Regions from separate parts of the Aeromonas sp. AE23HZ002T15 genome, predicted to be linked through region 1. Evidence: riboswitches for the same ligand, from Rfam matches in the RefSeq annotation. Region 1 holds a riboswitch; each other region holds the start of a gene.
The links. A riboswitch is a leader RNA that binds a small molecule or an ion and turns the genes downstream of it on or off. The one in region 1 is predicted to bind cyclic di-GMP.

Region 1 (3,418 bases):
CGAGCTGGAAATGGGGGTGGGTATTCTGGCGGACATGGCCTTCAACGGCCAGCGGGACAAGGGGTTGGTGCAGCTCGACGGCAGCCGGCTGTTTGCCCCCCACACCGCCTGGATCGGGCTCAAGCAGGGGCAGTTCCAGCACAACTTCGCCTGGCAGTTCATCCAGCTCTGCAATCCGGAACTGGCCCTCGCGGACATACAGGCGCGGGCCCTGCGCAACGATGCGGCGCTCGATTACCAGATCTGAGTGACGCGCCATAAAAAAACAGGGAGCCGAGGCTCCCTGTTTGCGTTTTTGACGCTTATGGCAGTTGGGTCCAGGCCTCCTGCCAGTGGGAGCCGACACCCGGCTCATACTGGGTGGCCGTGCTCGCCCACTGGCTGCACCAGCCGCTGTAGGGGAAGGGCTTGCACTGGTAGATCTTGCCGTTCTTGGGTTGCAACACCTTGGTGCCGGCGGTGTAGGACTTCAGCCCCTCGGGGAAGCTGTACTGATAGTCGCCGCCGCTGGCGGGGTCTTTGAGCATCAGATCCAGGGTCTGCTGCACGGCAGCACCACCTGACTTCGGCTTGCCCTCGATCACCAGCTGATGGTGGCCCGCACTCAGGCCGGTCAGGGGCATGGTGAAGCTCTGGCTGCTGTCCTTGATGTCGGCACTGCTCTGGCCCTTGGCGACGCCGCCATGGTCATAGAGGGTGTTAGTGACCGCGAGATCCCCCTGGACCGCGACCGTGAAGTTCAGGGTCAGCTTGCCGTTGTCGAGCAGGTATTCGCGCTCCAGGCCGCTCACGTTGACGCTGTCACCGATGGGCGGTTGCTGCTGCTCGAGCTGGATCTCGACCCGTTGCAGGTTGCTGCCCGCCTTCAGGTAGACGGGGTTCTGGCCGTAGACAGGGTTGAACTGACCGTCTGTCCCCTGTTGGCCGGCGCGGATCTGGCTCTGCTCCGCGTTGATCTTGCTGGCCAGGGCGTGGGCCCAGTTGTTTTTCTGACCCTGCTCGGTATTGGCGATGGTCAGCACGGTTTGCAGATCCGTGCGCTCGCCGCTGGCGTCGAACACCCGGGTCATGGCCTTGTCACCGGCCGCCAGATCGATGGAGGGATAGATGGTCCCGCCCTGGCTCCAGGTCAGGGGGGGCTGGGTGCCTCCCTCGAAGCGGGCATCGATCAGGTTGTAGAAGCTGTTGGTGGTATCGCCCACCTCCCAGACCCCCAGGATCACCTGATAGCCGGTGCGGGCCGGCAGGGTGCAGTTATGGGTGACCTGCATGGCGGGTTTTTCCATCTTCCCGTCGATCACGCAGAAGGGATTGAGATCGAAGGAGGCCCGGGTCAGCGGCTGGTTCGGGTTCCAGTCCTGCTTGGTGAGGTAGTAGCGCCAGTTGCGGGTGACATGGTTGGCGGTGAAGGTCCAGCCGATGGCGAAGGGACCGGCCTGGACGTTGCGCTTGGTCCAACGATCGCTGGTCTGGGCGTTGAGTTCACCAAACTGGGTGTGGCCGGCGGAGGCTATCTGGCCGTCGGCCGGGCCGCCATTGGGGAAGCCGGACGCTGCCTCCAGGCTCTGGGGCTCCCACTGGATGGCGCCACATTGGATGTTGCCGCCGGTCTTGCACAGGTAGTTGCGTCCTTCCGGCTGATTGATATAGCCGTGGGCAAGCACGCCGCCGCTGGCCAGCAGCGCCAGCGCGGCCGCGAGGCGATTGAGTTGAATAGTTGCTGCCATACATTCCTCTGTTCGATAGATGTGGGCAGTCAAGTTGGCAGGGGAGTTCCCCGAAACACGGTGTTGCAACCCCGCTATCCTGGACATCATGTCTTTAGACCGGAGGCTTTGCGTCCTGGCCTTTCAACCAGTTTGCCAAATGACTACAAAAAGGGTCATGGTGTCGCATTTGACTACGACCTCCCTATCATGACTTCTTTTGATTGAATTATTAAGTGTAAATCTTTACAGCTTGACCTCATCGGAGTAGAGCCAATACGTAAGATTTTGTTTTTCTTTTTAAATTTGCACTCGATTCGGTATTCCGGCGGCCTCCGTGAATATTAAACATGAAGGTGTGAATGCATCTTCAGGCCTTGTGCCGTCACCCACTCCCCGGCTGCTTCCTTGGGTGAAGGGGGTGGCTCTGGAGAGGCGGAGTGGGCTGCCGTGGGTGGGGTCGCTTGGCCGGCGAGGGATCAGAGTGGGGGCAGTGCGCCGTCCCTTGCGCAGATAATCCCCGCATTTGGCAGACAGGGGGGGCCGCTTTTGCTAGCGTGATGGGGCGCATCCCGGCGCACCCTGCCCTGTCCCGCGAGGATGGGGCATCACCAAAAAGGAACGGCTGGCCGAGGCCACCGATAAAGAGGGATCTTATGACTTCCAATGCCAGGAATTACCTGAACCAGCTCAACGCCGACTACCTGCAGGTACACAGGCGCAAGGAGGACCTGTTCTGGTCCACCTACATGGGCACCAGCGACGATCAGGCCGGTTTCACCGCTGCCGAACAGGCTTACAAGGCCTTCTGCGCCGATCCGGCGCGGCTGCCGATATTGCGGGCCATGCTGGCCGAGGCCGATGGGGCGGATCTCAAACGCGGGCTCGGGGGCTGGATCGCCTTCTTCGAGTGCAACGTGATCGAGGATCCGGCCGCCGCCGCCCTGATGGACGAGCTGGTGGCCGCCGAGGCAGACTTGTTCGCCCGCCGCAAGGAACTCAAACTCAGCCTGCTCGATGAGCAGGGGCGCCAGGTGGCCGGCAGCCTGCCGGCGGCCAGCACCTCGCTGGCGGCCAGCCAGAACGAGGGGGTGCGCCAGAGTGCGATCGCCATGTTCCACACCCTGGAGCAGTGGGTGGTGGACAACGGTTTCCTCGAGGTGGTGGCACTTCGCAACCGCTTTGCCCGCGCCATGGGCTATCGGGACTACTTCGACTACAAGGTGCACAAGAACGAGCAGATGAGTCCGGAGCAGCTGTTCGCCGTGCTGGATGACTTTATCGCCCGCACCGAGGAGAGGGTGCACCTGGGCCTCGCCGAGTTGAAGGCGACCAAGGGGGAGGCGGCGCTGCTGCCCCACAACCTGCGCTACTTCGTGAGTGGCGACGTGACCCGTCAGCTCGATCCCTATGTGCCCTTCTCCCGGGCTCTGAAGGATTGGGTCGAGAGCTTCCGCCGTCTCGGCATCCAGTACAGGGATGCGACCCTCACGCTCGATTTATTGAACCGGGAGGGGAAATACGAGAACGGCTTCTGTCACGGCCCGGTGCCGAGCTTCTGGCAGGAGGGGCAGTGGGTGCCGGCCGTGGTCAATTTCACCAGCCTAGCGGATCCTGCCCAGGTGGGCAGCGGCTGGAGCGGCCTCAACACCCTGTTCCACGAGGGAGGCCATGCGGCCCACTTTGCCAACGTGACCGGCAACGCGCCCTGC
Region 2 (3,418 bases), 1.2 Mb from region 1:
ATATTCTGCTGTTCGTTCACCCGCCCGACGACATCTTTCATGGCATCGCTGAACGAGACAGTCGATGCCTCGTTTGGTTCGATGGAAGGAGCTTGGTTGGCGACTCGCTGCATTTCCTGCATCTGCTGCAGGAGTGTCACCTGTGATGACATCATCTCAATCTTCACTCGGTTATCCCTTAGTTCTGAATCTGCTGCTCGACATCGATGCCTTGCTCACGCATGGCCGCCAGCTTGTATCTAAGTGCCCGGGTCGTCATCCCGAGGGCTTCCGCCGTCCGGGTGCGGTGACCACGAAAACGGCGCAACGTCTCCAGGACGAATTGAAATTCCGCATGCCGTTTGGTCTCGCTGAGCCCCTCGGGGGCCGCGAGGGCCTGCGACAACGGGTTGTCAGCCTCCGCTGCGTAATGGGGCAGCATCAAATCGACGGCCTGAATATGCAATCCGCGAGCCATAATTAAGGCCCGCTGGATGACGTTATCCAGTTCACGGACATTGCCGGGCCAGTCGTAGGAGAGCAGCTGCCTGCTGGCCCCCTCGCTCAGCCGATAACCCTGCTGGGCGGCGTAGCGTTCGATGAAGTGGCTGGCCAGGGGCAGGATGTCGTCGGGCCGCTCCCGCAGGGCGGGCCAGTTCATGGGCAGCACATCGAGCCGATAGAACAGGTCTTCGCGAAACTCCCCCTGTGCCACCAGCGTCCTCAGATCCCGGTTGCTGGCGGCGATGATCCGCACATCCAGCGGGATCACCTGATGGCTGCCGAGCCGCTCCACCTCCTTCTCCTGCAATACCCGCAGCAGCTTGGCCTGCAGCGCCAGGGGCAACTCTGAGATCTCGTCGAGCAGCAGGGTGCCCCCCTGGGCCAGCTCGAACTTGCCCTGCTGGCTGGCGGTGGCGCCGGTGAAGGCCCCCTTGCTGTGACCGAACAGGATGGACTCGAGCATGGCCTCCGGGATGGCGGCGCAGTTGATGGCTACGAAGGGTTTGTTCGCCCGGTTGGACATGTCGTGGATGTAGCGGGCCAGCCGCTCCTTGCCCGTCCCCGACTCGCCACCGATGAGGATGGTGGCCGAGGTCTTGGCGGCGCGCCTGGCGAGTTGCAGTACCTGCAGGCTCAGGGCAGAGGTCGCGACCAGGTTGGGAATGGCCTGGCGCAGTCGCAAGGCCCCCCTCACCACATCGAGGATCTGGCGCTGGCTGAAGGGCTTGATGATGTAATCGATGGCGCCGGCCCGCATGGCTTCCGCCGCCAGGTAGGCCTGATCCTCATTGACCAGGATGACGCAGTCGGCCCCCGTCAGCTCATGCACCCTGGAGGGGCCGGCTTCGGTCATGACCGCCATGTCGAGCAGGATGAGATCCACCGAATGGCAGGAGAGGAATTGCTTGGCCCGGGAGATGGAATCCTGGCAGGAAACCCGGTAGCCGCAATTCAACAACATCTCCCCAATATCGTTTCCATTTGATAACGATGAGGAGACAAATAATAAATGTGCGTGCGATTCAACACCGACGGGTATTGAATTTTCCTTGATAGATAAATCAGAAAACATATTAACCCGAACCTGTGATTGCACATGAATCAATCAACAGAACTGACCGTGATAAATAAAAACGCACCACGACAAGAATAACGCTTCTTAATTGAGCGCTTACCTTATAGTGGTATGAAAACAAGGCGAGAATCATGGCCTTGGTAACCCCGCTATCGTTAGCATCAATGCTGTTAGACCGGAGGCTTTGCGTCCTGACTTTTCAGTTCAGTTTGCCTTTATCATGCGACGACCCGTATTAGGATGGCATGGCTTTGTTATCCTTAAAGCCATGAGATACACCTGATTGTTTGTATTTTGTTATTTATTCCAGTGTGCATCACGTCAAAAGCCGTCACATCATAACGGCTTTATATGACAATTCAAGTAGATATGCGGAATAACCACTTCCTGATCAAGATGTTGACATGGCAATTCAACTTCAGCCGAGGGTGCCAATTACCTCCACCCGCAAGTCTTCCGGGATCTCGTTATAAGAGAGCACTTTGAGACCTTTTGAGAAGGAGCGGGCATAGCGGGCGATCAGGGGTCTGAGCTGGGGCATGACCACCAGCACAGGGGCATAGCCCTGCTGCTGCAACTGCTCCTTCACCAGCGGCATGTTCTGCTGCAACTGGGCCAGCAGCTGGGGATCCACCGGGAAGCTGTCCAGCTGGATCTTACCCTGCTGCTGGGACTGGTTCATGGCGCTCAGCAGCGTCTGCTCCAGCCTGTCATCCAGGGTGAAGGCCGCCAGGATGTCCCGGGAACCGATGGCCTGCCTGACGATCTGCCGCCTCAGTGCGCAGCGCACGTCCGAGGCCAGCAGGACGGGATCCTTGGTCAGCTCGCTCGCATCCAGCAGGGTGGTAGCTATGGTGCGGATGTCGGTGAGGCTGATCTGCTCTTTGAGCAACTGGCGGAACACCCGCAACTGCTGCATCTGGGTCAGGGCCAGGTTGAGCTCCTCCGCCAGCCGGGGGGACTGGACCGCCAGGTACTGGCCCAGCTTGCCCACCTCGTCATGGCCGAACAGCACATCCAGCTGCTCCCTCAGCAACTTGCTGGTATGGGTGGCGATGACGGTGGCGGAATCCACCACTGAATAACCCAGGTTCAGCGCCTTGGCCTTGTTGTCCGGGGAGATCCAGACCGCATTCATGCCGTAGGCCGGATCCTGGGTCAGCTCGCCATCCAGGGCGCCATAGGTCTCCCCGCTGCTGATGGCCATCAGCCGCTGGCAATCCACGTTGCCCATGGCCAGGGCGATGCCGGAGAGCTTGATGCGATACTGGTCCGGCTGCAGTTGCAGGTTGTCCCGCACCCGGATCTCGGGCAGCAGGAAGCCATATTGCTCGGAGAGAGTCTTGCGAATGCCGCGCACCCGGGCCAGCAGCTCGGCCCCCTTGTCCGCCTCCGCCAGAGGCACCAGCCGATAGCCGAGCTCGATGGCGACCGTGTCCACGGGGGCGAGATCCTGCCAGTCCAGCCCCTGTGGCTCGGGCTGCACCATCTGCCGGGTCAGCTCCTCGGCCGCATCCAGCGCCGGATCCTGGGCCCTGCGCTTGCTGACGCTCCAGCCGGTCCAGGCCAGCACGGCGGCGAAGCTGAGGAAGGCCAGCATGGGCATGCCCGGCACCAGCCCCAGGATCAGCATGATGGTCGCCGCCGTGTAGATGACACGGGGCGAGGCCAGGATCTGCTGGCCGACCTGATCCGACATCTCCCCCTCGTCGCTGACCCGGGTCACTATGATGGCCGCGGCGGTGGACATCAGCAGGGAGGGGATCTGGGCGACCAGACCATCACCTATGGTGAGCAGGGCATAGATGCGAAACGCATCGGAGACCGGCAGGGAGTGCTGGAAGATACCGATGGCCAGGC
Region 3 (3,418 bases), 250 kb from region 1:
TGCCGTTGAGACCATGAGTCCCGCCGGTCACCCCTTGCCAGCCACGGGTGTAATAGGGCACACCTATGTTGATCTTGCCGGCCGCCAGGGCGCCACGGAAGTAGTGGGCCGCCCAGGCCGAGTTCAGGTAGCCGATGGCGCCGTACTGGGCCTGACTGTAGACACCCCACTGGGCCAGCTCGGGATCCGCCTTGTTGTCGAACAGGGCGGCGTTGTGGGCCACGAAGTTGTTCCAGGCTCCGTGGAAGTCATAGGTCATCAGGTTGACGTAATCCAGGTACTGGGTGACCTGGAAGTTCTCCATGCCGCGCAGCAGATAGGCGGACGCCGGCGAGGCGATGGTCAGCATGTACTTGCGGCCATCCTCGGTGCCGGCGTTGTCCAGCCGAGTGCGCAGTGTCTTCATCAGCACTTCATAGTTGGCAAACAGCTTGGCCCGACACTGGTTGGAGAGCGGGAAGTCGTTGGGGTTACCCGCGTCCTTCATGGAGGTGGGGTATTCATAGTCCACGTCCACGCCGTCGAAGCCGTACTGGCGGATGAAGCTCACAGCAGAGTCGGCAAAGGCGTTGATGCCGGCTGTGTTGACCGAGCAGTCGCCCTTGGTGGTGGCGGTATAGAAGCCGCGGGTATCGGCCCAGCCCCCCACCGAGATCAGGGTCTTCACGTCCGGATACTGCTTCTTGTACTTGGAGAGCAGGTTGAAGTGACCCTGATAGGCGAACTCGGGATCCATCTCGGCACCCGGCACCCCGCTCCAGGTCATCTTGGTGGCGGCGTCATCCACCTTGATGGTGTGGCTCTGCTCATCCACCGCCGCGAAGGCGTAGTTGATGTGGGTGATCTTGTCCCAGGGGATGTCGTTGACCAGGTAGGCGGGCAGACCGTTCTTGCCGGTGCGCCAGGAGGTGAAGTAACCGATGACACGGCGGGCATGGTCATCCCCCATGCACTCGCTGCCATCGGCGCGGTAGATCTGGCGCACGTCGCAGGAGAGGTTACCGCCTGTGGGGGGCAGGGCCGCCTCTTCCACCTGCACATCCACCTGGGCCGACTCGCCAGAGAGGCCACCCTTGTCGGTGGCCACCAGCTTGAGGCCGGTCAGCCCCTTGTTCTGGGGCGTCCAGTTCACCTGCCAGGGGGCGCTGGTGTCTTCGCCCACCTTCTGGCCGTTCACGAAGAGCTCGACCCTGGCCACGTCGTTGTTGGCGTCGGTGACATTGCCGCTCACCGCCGTGCTGCGACCCAGGGTCACCTTGGCACCGGCGGCCGGGCTAGCGATGCTCACCTTGGGCGCCTCGGGCGCCACCACGGCGGCGACATTGAAGCTGGCGCTGGCCTCGCCGAGCACCTTGCCATCCTTGTCCAGGGCGCGGGATGTCAGCTGGTGGGCTCCGACGCCGCTGGCGGTCCAGCTCGCCGACCAGGGGGCCGCGCTGCTCACCGCCACCTGGGTGCCATCGATCAGGTATTCGACCTTGACCAGGGCGCTGCTGTTGCCACCAAGGCTCACCGTCAGGGCGACCGGCGCCCCTTCGTTGACGCTGCTGCCGGCGGCGGGCGAGCCGATGGTGAGGGTCATGCCCGGCGTCGTGCTGCCATCGGTGAAGGGTTTCCAGGCATCGGCCCAGACGGTACCCACCCCGGGAGCATAGTGATAGGGCGAGGCGCCACACCAGCCGGAGTAGGGGAATTCCTTGCATTCGTAGAGGTTGCCCACGTTGCTGACGACGTCGCCAGCCTTGTAGGCGGTACCGGCCTGATAGGCGGGATAGGCGGCCTGCGCCCAGGCGGGCATGGCCGCGAGGGCAACCAGCATGGCGAGCCTGCTGGGCCTGAGGGTCTGTTGCATCTTGTTATCTTCCTTGTTGGTCTTGGCTTTTAATGACCGGGCAAAGCGCAACAGCAACAGGCGAAAGGGGTCGACAACAGGCCATGGACGGGCCACATACCCTCATGTCACCCGGGGAAGCCCCGCTATCTGTCATCGCTGGCAGACCGGAGGCTTTGCGTCCCGACATCACTGTCGGTTTGCTCTTTACCTGGGTTCCGTGAGGAACAGCCCGAGTATAGGAAGCAAGTGGCTAACACTCAATCTTCATTCTCAAAGAGAAATATGTAAACGCCGCCGTGCTCACACAATTTCGGCTTCGATGAGATGACATCTTTATCATCAATTTCATAGTGTTAGCTGTGTCAAAAAAATAGAGACAGCCTCTTTTGCTTCCCCATAATGTGCGCTGGTTCACTGGTATGAGCAGCCAGAAGTGTGACAATGCGCGCCCTTGGTTCAGGCACCAAGGCTATGGAAACACTGGCAAAAATAAAAAAGGAAACACAATGAAAGGTACCCCTACCCTGCTGTCACTGGCCGTGGGGCTCGCGCTCGCGTCCCCGTCACTCCAGGCCGCCGGCTTCAGCTGCCCGGCCGACAGCGCCCTCATCCCCATCCCCGCCATCCAGGGCAGTGGCGACAAGAGCCCCCTGGTCCCGGACGGTCAGTTCGAGAGCACCCAGAGCGTCTCGGTCAGGGCCGTGGTCAGCGCCCTCGGCGAGAGTCTGAACAAGGGCTTCTACCTGCAGGATCCGCAGGGGGATGGCGATCCCCAGAGCTCGGACGGCATCTTCGTCTATCTCAACGACAAGAACTTCGCAACCAAGTATCCGGGCATCAAGCCGGGGGCCGAGATCTGTCTGGAGGCCAAAGTCGAGGAGTATTACAACCACACCCAGCTCAAGCCCGTCTTCGACGGCGGCACGCCCCGTCTGCAGGTCTTGGCCCAGGGCACTGCCCCTGCCGCCACGGCGCTGCGGGTGCTGGAGGGGGAGACCCTGGCCCGGGCGCTGGAGCGCCACGAGGGGATGCGGGTGCGCCTCGATGCCGGCAGCGAGCTGAAGATCAGCCGCAACTTCAGCTACGACTACGCAGCCAGGCGCAACAACCTGGTGCTCTCTCACCTGGCCCCCCTGGTGAAACCGACCCAGCTGCACGTGGCCAATAGCGACGAGGCCAAGGCATTGGCCGAGGCCAATGCGGGCAACCGGGTGTTCCTCGAATCCGACTTCAAGGCCGCCGATGGCAAGCTGCCCTGGCTGCCCGCCTGGGAGCCCGAGCAGGGGTATCTGCGCATCGGCGATGCCCCGGTCAACCTGGAGGCTCTGGTCGGCTACAGCTACAACGAGTACCGGCTGATCGTGCCGAAAGAGCAGGCCATCACGGTCGGGGATCTGCTGCGCACCGACGAGAACGATCGCCTCCCTGCCCCTGCCCGCACCGCCGGCGCGGATCTGCGGGTCGGCAGCTTCAACGTGCTCAACTACTTCACCAGCCACTCCAGCGTGGGCGGAGCCCTCAACGTGCTGTGCAAGGATCAGGCGGATGCGGACAGCGCCAAGGGCTGCAACCGCGGCGCCAAGA
Region 4 (3,418 bases), 1.7 Mb from region 1:
CAGCGACGTGCGCCTGCTGCGCCGGGTGCTGCAGAACTTCCTCACCAATGCGTTTCGCTACAACCCGGGGGGCCGGGTGTTGCTCGGCTGCCGCCGGCTCGGGGACAAGGTACGCATCGAGGTGTGGGACAACGGCCCCGGCATCCCCTTCGACAAGCAGGAGACCATCTTCGACGAGTTCTCTCGCCTGGACCACTCCCGCACCGCCCGCGAGCAGGGGCTGGGGCTGGGGCTCGCCATTGCCCGCGGCATCTCCCTGGTGCTGGGCCATCAGCTCTCATTGCGCAGCTGGCCGGATGTGGGCTCGGTCTTCGCCATCACCCTGAACCTCGCGGCTCGCCCCGTGATGCCGTTGCCGGTGGCGGCGCCCGTGGTGCGGGACAGTCAGCTGGAGGGGGTCAGGATCCTCTGCATCGACAACGAGGAGGACATACTCACCGCCATGGACTCCCTGCTGGGGCGCTGGGGCTGCGAGGTGCGCTGTGCCCAGAGCCTGGAGCAGGCGCAGTCGCTCATCGCGGGCGGCTTCCTGCCGCGCCTGGTGCTCTCCGACTATCACCTGGACGATGGCAAGACGGGTCTGCAGGCCCTGCACATGATCCGGCTGGCCCATGGCAACGGCATCGGCGGCATCATCATCAGCGCGGATCGCAAGAGCGAGCTGCAGGCGCAGATCCGCGAGCACGGCTTCGGCTATGTCAGCAAACCGGTCAAGCCCCTCAAGCTGAGGGCCCTGATGAACAGCCTCCTGTTGCCCATAGCGTGACTGCATTCACAGAATCCATCTTTGGCCCTTCTGGCTGATAACGGTTCTCATCCCGATGCATCGGCGACGTTGTCGCCGGTTTGCATGCATGATCGCAGCCAACTCTGAATAGTGAGTCCCTCTTACTGTCATTTCTACTAGGTGGCGTGAGGTTTTCTCTCATCTATAGTCATTCGGCGATTATTTTCATCGCAAACCAAGTTGTGCAAAAAAGGCAAACCGGATGAAAGTCCGGGACGCAAAGCCTCCGGTCTAAGGGTCAGAGTACCTAGGATAGCGGGGCCACCACAGGTTGTATCGTCCATGGAGCCAAGCCATGGTAGCGATGTTGTCTGCGTTACCTGTCAGGTTGCGTTGCCTTTTTCGTTGTTCATACCAATAACGAAATAAGGAAGTTCAACTATGTTCAGTCCAAAACATTCCCTGCTGGCGCTCCTGGTCGGGGGGATCTGTTCTACCTCCGCCTTCGCCGCCGCCCCCGGCAAACCAACCATCGGCTGGGGCGAAACCAAGTTCGCCATCATCCAGGTCGATCAGGCCGCCACCTCCTACAACAAGCTGGTCACCGTCCACAAGGATGGCGCCCCGGTCAGCGTGACCTGGAACCTCTGGTCCGGCGACGTGGGCCAGACCGCCAAGGTGCTGCTCGATGGTAAGGAAGTCTGGTCCGGCGCCGCCAGCGCGGCGGGCACCGCCAACTTCAAGGTCACCAAGGGTGGCCGCTACCAGATGCAGGTGGCCCTGTGCAACGCCGACGGCTGCACCCTCTCCGACAAGAAGGAGATAGTGGTGGCCGACACCGACGGCAGCCACCTGGCGCCGCTCAATGCACCGCTGCAAGAGAACAACAAGCCTTATGCCAACAAGTCCGGCAAGGTGGTGGGGGCCTACTACGTGGAGTGGGGGGTCTATGGTCGCAAGTTCACCGTGGACAAGATCCCGGCCAAGAACCTGACGCACATCCTCTACGGCTTCACCCCCATCTGTGGCGGCAACGGCATCAACGACAGCCTGAAAGAGATCTCCGGCAGCTTCGAGGCGCTGCAGCGCTCCTGCGCCGGCCGTGAGGACTTCAAGGTCTCCATTCACGATCCCTGGGCCGCGGTCCAGATGGGACAGGGCAATCTCACCGCCTTCGATGAGCCCTACAAGGGCAACTTCGGCAACCTGATGGCGCTCAAGAAAGCCAATCCAAACCTCAAGATCCTGCCGTCCGTGGGTGGCTGGACCCTGTCCGATCCCTTCTACTTCTTCAGTGACAAGACCAAGCGCGACACCTTCGTCGCCTCCATGAAGGAGTACCTGCAGACCTGGAAATTCTTCGATGGCGTGGACATCGACTGGGAGTTCCCCGGTGGCCAGGGTGCCAACCCCAACCTGGGTGGGCCGAACGATGGCGCTACCTATGTGGCGCTGATGAAAGAGCTGCGCGCCATGCTGGACGAGCTGGAAGCCGAGACCGGCCGCCAGTATGAGCTCACCTCGGCCATCAGCGCCGGCGGCGACAAGATTGCCAAGGTGGACTATCAGGCTGCCCAGCAGTACATGGATTACATCTTCCTGATGAGCTACGACTTCAGCGGCGCCTTCGATCTGAAGAACCTGGCTCACCAGACCAACCTCTACGCATCGAGCTGGGATCCGGCCACCAAGTACACCACCGACAAGGGCGTCAAGGCGCTGCTCGGCCAGGGGGTCACCCCGGGCAAGGTCGTGGTGGGTGCGGCCATGTATGGCCGTGGCTGGACCGGGGTCAATGGCTATCAGGCCGGCAACCCCTTCACCGGCACCGCCACCGGGCCCATCAAGGGCACCTGGGAGAACGGTGTGGTGGATTACCGCGATATCGTCAACAACCGCATGGGCGCAGGCTGGGAGCAGGGCTATGACGAGACGGCGGAAGCGCCTTACGTCTTCAAGGCCAGCACCGGGGACCTCATCAGCTTCGACAACGGTCGCTCGGTCAAGGCCAAGGGTCAGTACGTGCTGGCGAACCAGCTCGGCGGCCTCTTCGCCTGGGAGATCGATGCGGACAACGGCGACATCCTGAACGCCATGCACGAGGGGCTCGGCCACGGGGATGGCGGCACCACGCCGCCGGTCAACAAGCCGCCAGTGGCCAACGCCGGCAGCGATCTGAGCGCCACAGGCCCGGCCGAGGTGACTCTTAATGGCGCGGCCTCTCACGACCCGGAGAGCGGCGTGCTGAGCTACAGCTGGAAGCAGGTCTCTGGCCCGCAGGCCTCCCTGCTCGACGCTACCCAGGCCAAGGCCCGTGTGGTGCTGGATGCCGTCAGCGCCGACGTCAACCTGGTGTTCGAGCTGACCGTTACCGACGATCACAACCTCACGGCCAAGGATCAGGTGGTGGTGACCAACAAGGCGCCGCAACCGAACCTGGCCCCCGTGGTGACGGTACCGGCCACCGCCACCGTCGAATCCGGCAAGCAGGTGACCATCCAGGCCACCGCCTCCGATCCGAACGGCGACGCCCTGACCTATCAGTGGAGCCTGCCTGCTGGCCTCACCGCCACCGGTCAGAACAGCGCTACCCTGGTGGTCACTGGCCCGAGCGTCACCAGCGACACAGCCTATGACCTGACCCTGGTGGTGACCGACGGCTCCCTGGACGCCAGCGCCGGCACCCGTCTG

Region 2: it holds a riboswitch for cyclic di-GMP, as region 1 does, so the genes downstream of both, lafK (lateral flagellar response regulator transcription factor LafK) here and gbpA (N-acetylglucosamine-binding protein GbpA) in region 1, are expected to answer to the same signal.
Region 3: it holds a riboswitch for cyclic di-GMP, as region 1 does, so the genes downstream of both, ACT5M9_RS07205 (glycosyl hydrolase family 18 protein) here and gbpA (N-acetylglucosamine-binding protein GbpA) in region 1, are expected to answer to the same signal.
Region 4: it holds a riboswitch for cyclic di-GMP, as region 1 does, so the genes downstream of both, ACT5M9_RS16325 (glycosyl hydrolase family 18 protein) here and gbpA (N-acetylglucosamine-binding protein GbpA) in region 1, are expected to answer to the same signal.

Annotation. Positions count from the first base shown of each region.
Region 1 covers NZ_CM201342.1:1,830,107-1,833,524, reverse strand. Annotated here, with positions in the region: gene cbl (HTH-type transcriptional regulator Cbl) at 1-247, shown strand, start outside; gene gbpA (N-acetylglucosamine-binding protein GbpA) at 303-1,727, opposite strand; cyclic di-GMP riboswitch class I at 1,789-1,874, opposite strand; gene ACT5M9_RS08345 (M3 family metallopeptidase) at 2,363-3,418, shown strand, end outside.
Region 2 covers NZ_CM201342.1:3,017,572-3,020,989, reverse strand. Annotated here, with positions in the region: gene lfiE (lateral flagellar hook-basal body complex protein LfiE) at 1-167, opposite strand, end outside; gene lafK (lateral flagellar response regulator transcription factor LafK) at 179-1,441, opposite strand; cyclic di-GMP riboswitch class I at 1,695-1,782, opposite strand; gene lfhA (lateral flagellar biosynthesis protein LfhA) at 1,977-3,418, opposite strand, start outside.
Region 3 covers NZ_CM201342.1:1,581,255-1,584,672, forward strand. Annotated here, with positions in the region: gene ACT5M9_RS07205 (glycosyl hydrolase family 18 protein) at 1-1,852, opposite strand, end outside; cyclic di-GMP riboswitch class I at 1,965-2,046, opposite strand; gene ACT5M9_RS07210 (ExeM/NucH family extracellular endonuclease) at 2,341-3,418, shown strand, end outside.
Region 4 covers NZ_CM201342.1:3,484,329-3,487,746, forward strand. Annotated here, with positions in the region: gene ACT5M9_RS16320 (hybrid sensor histidine kinase/response regulator) at 1-766, shown strand, start outside; cyclic di-GMP riboswitch class I at 970-1,056, shown strand; gene ACT5M9_RS16325 (glycosyl hydrolase family 18 protein) at 1,169-3,418, shown strand, end outside.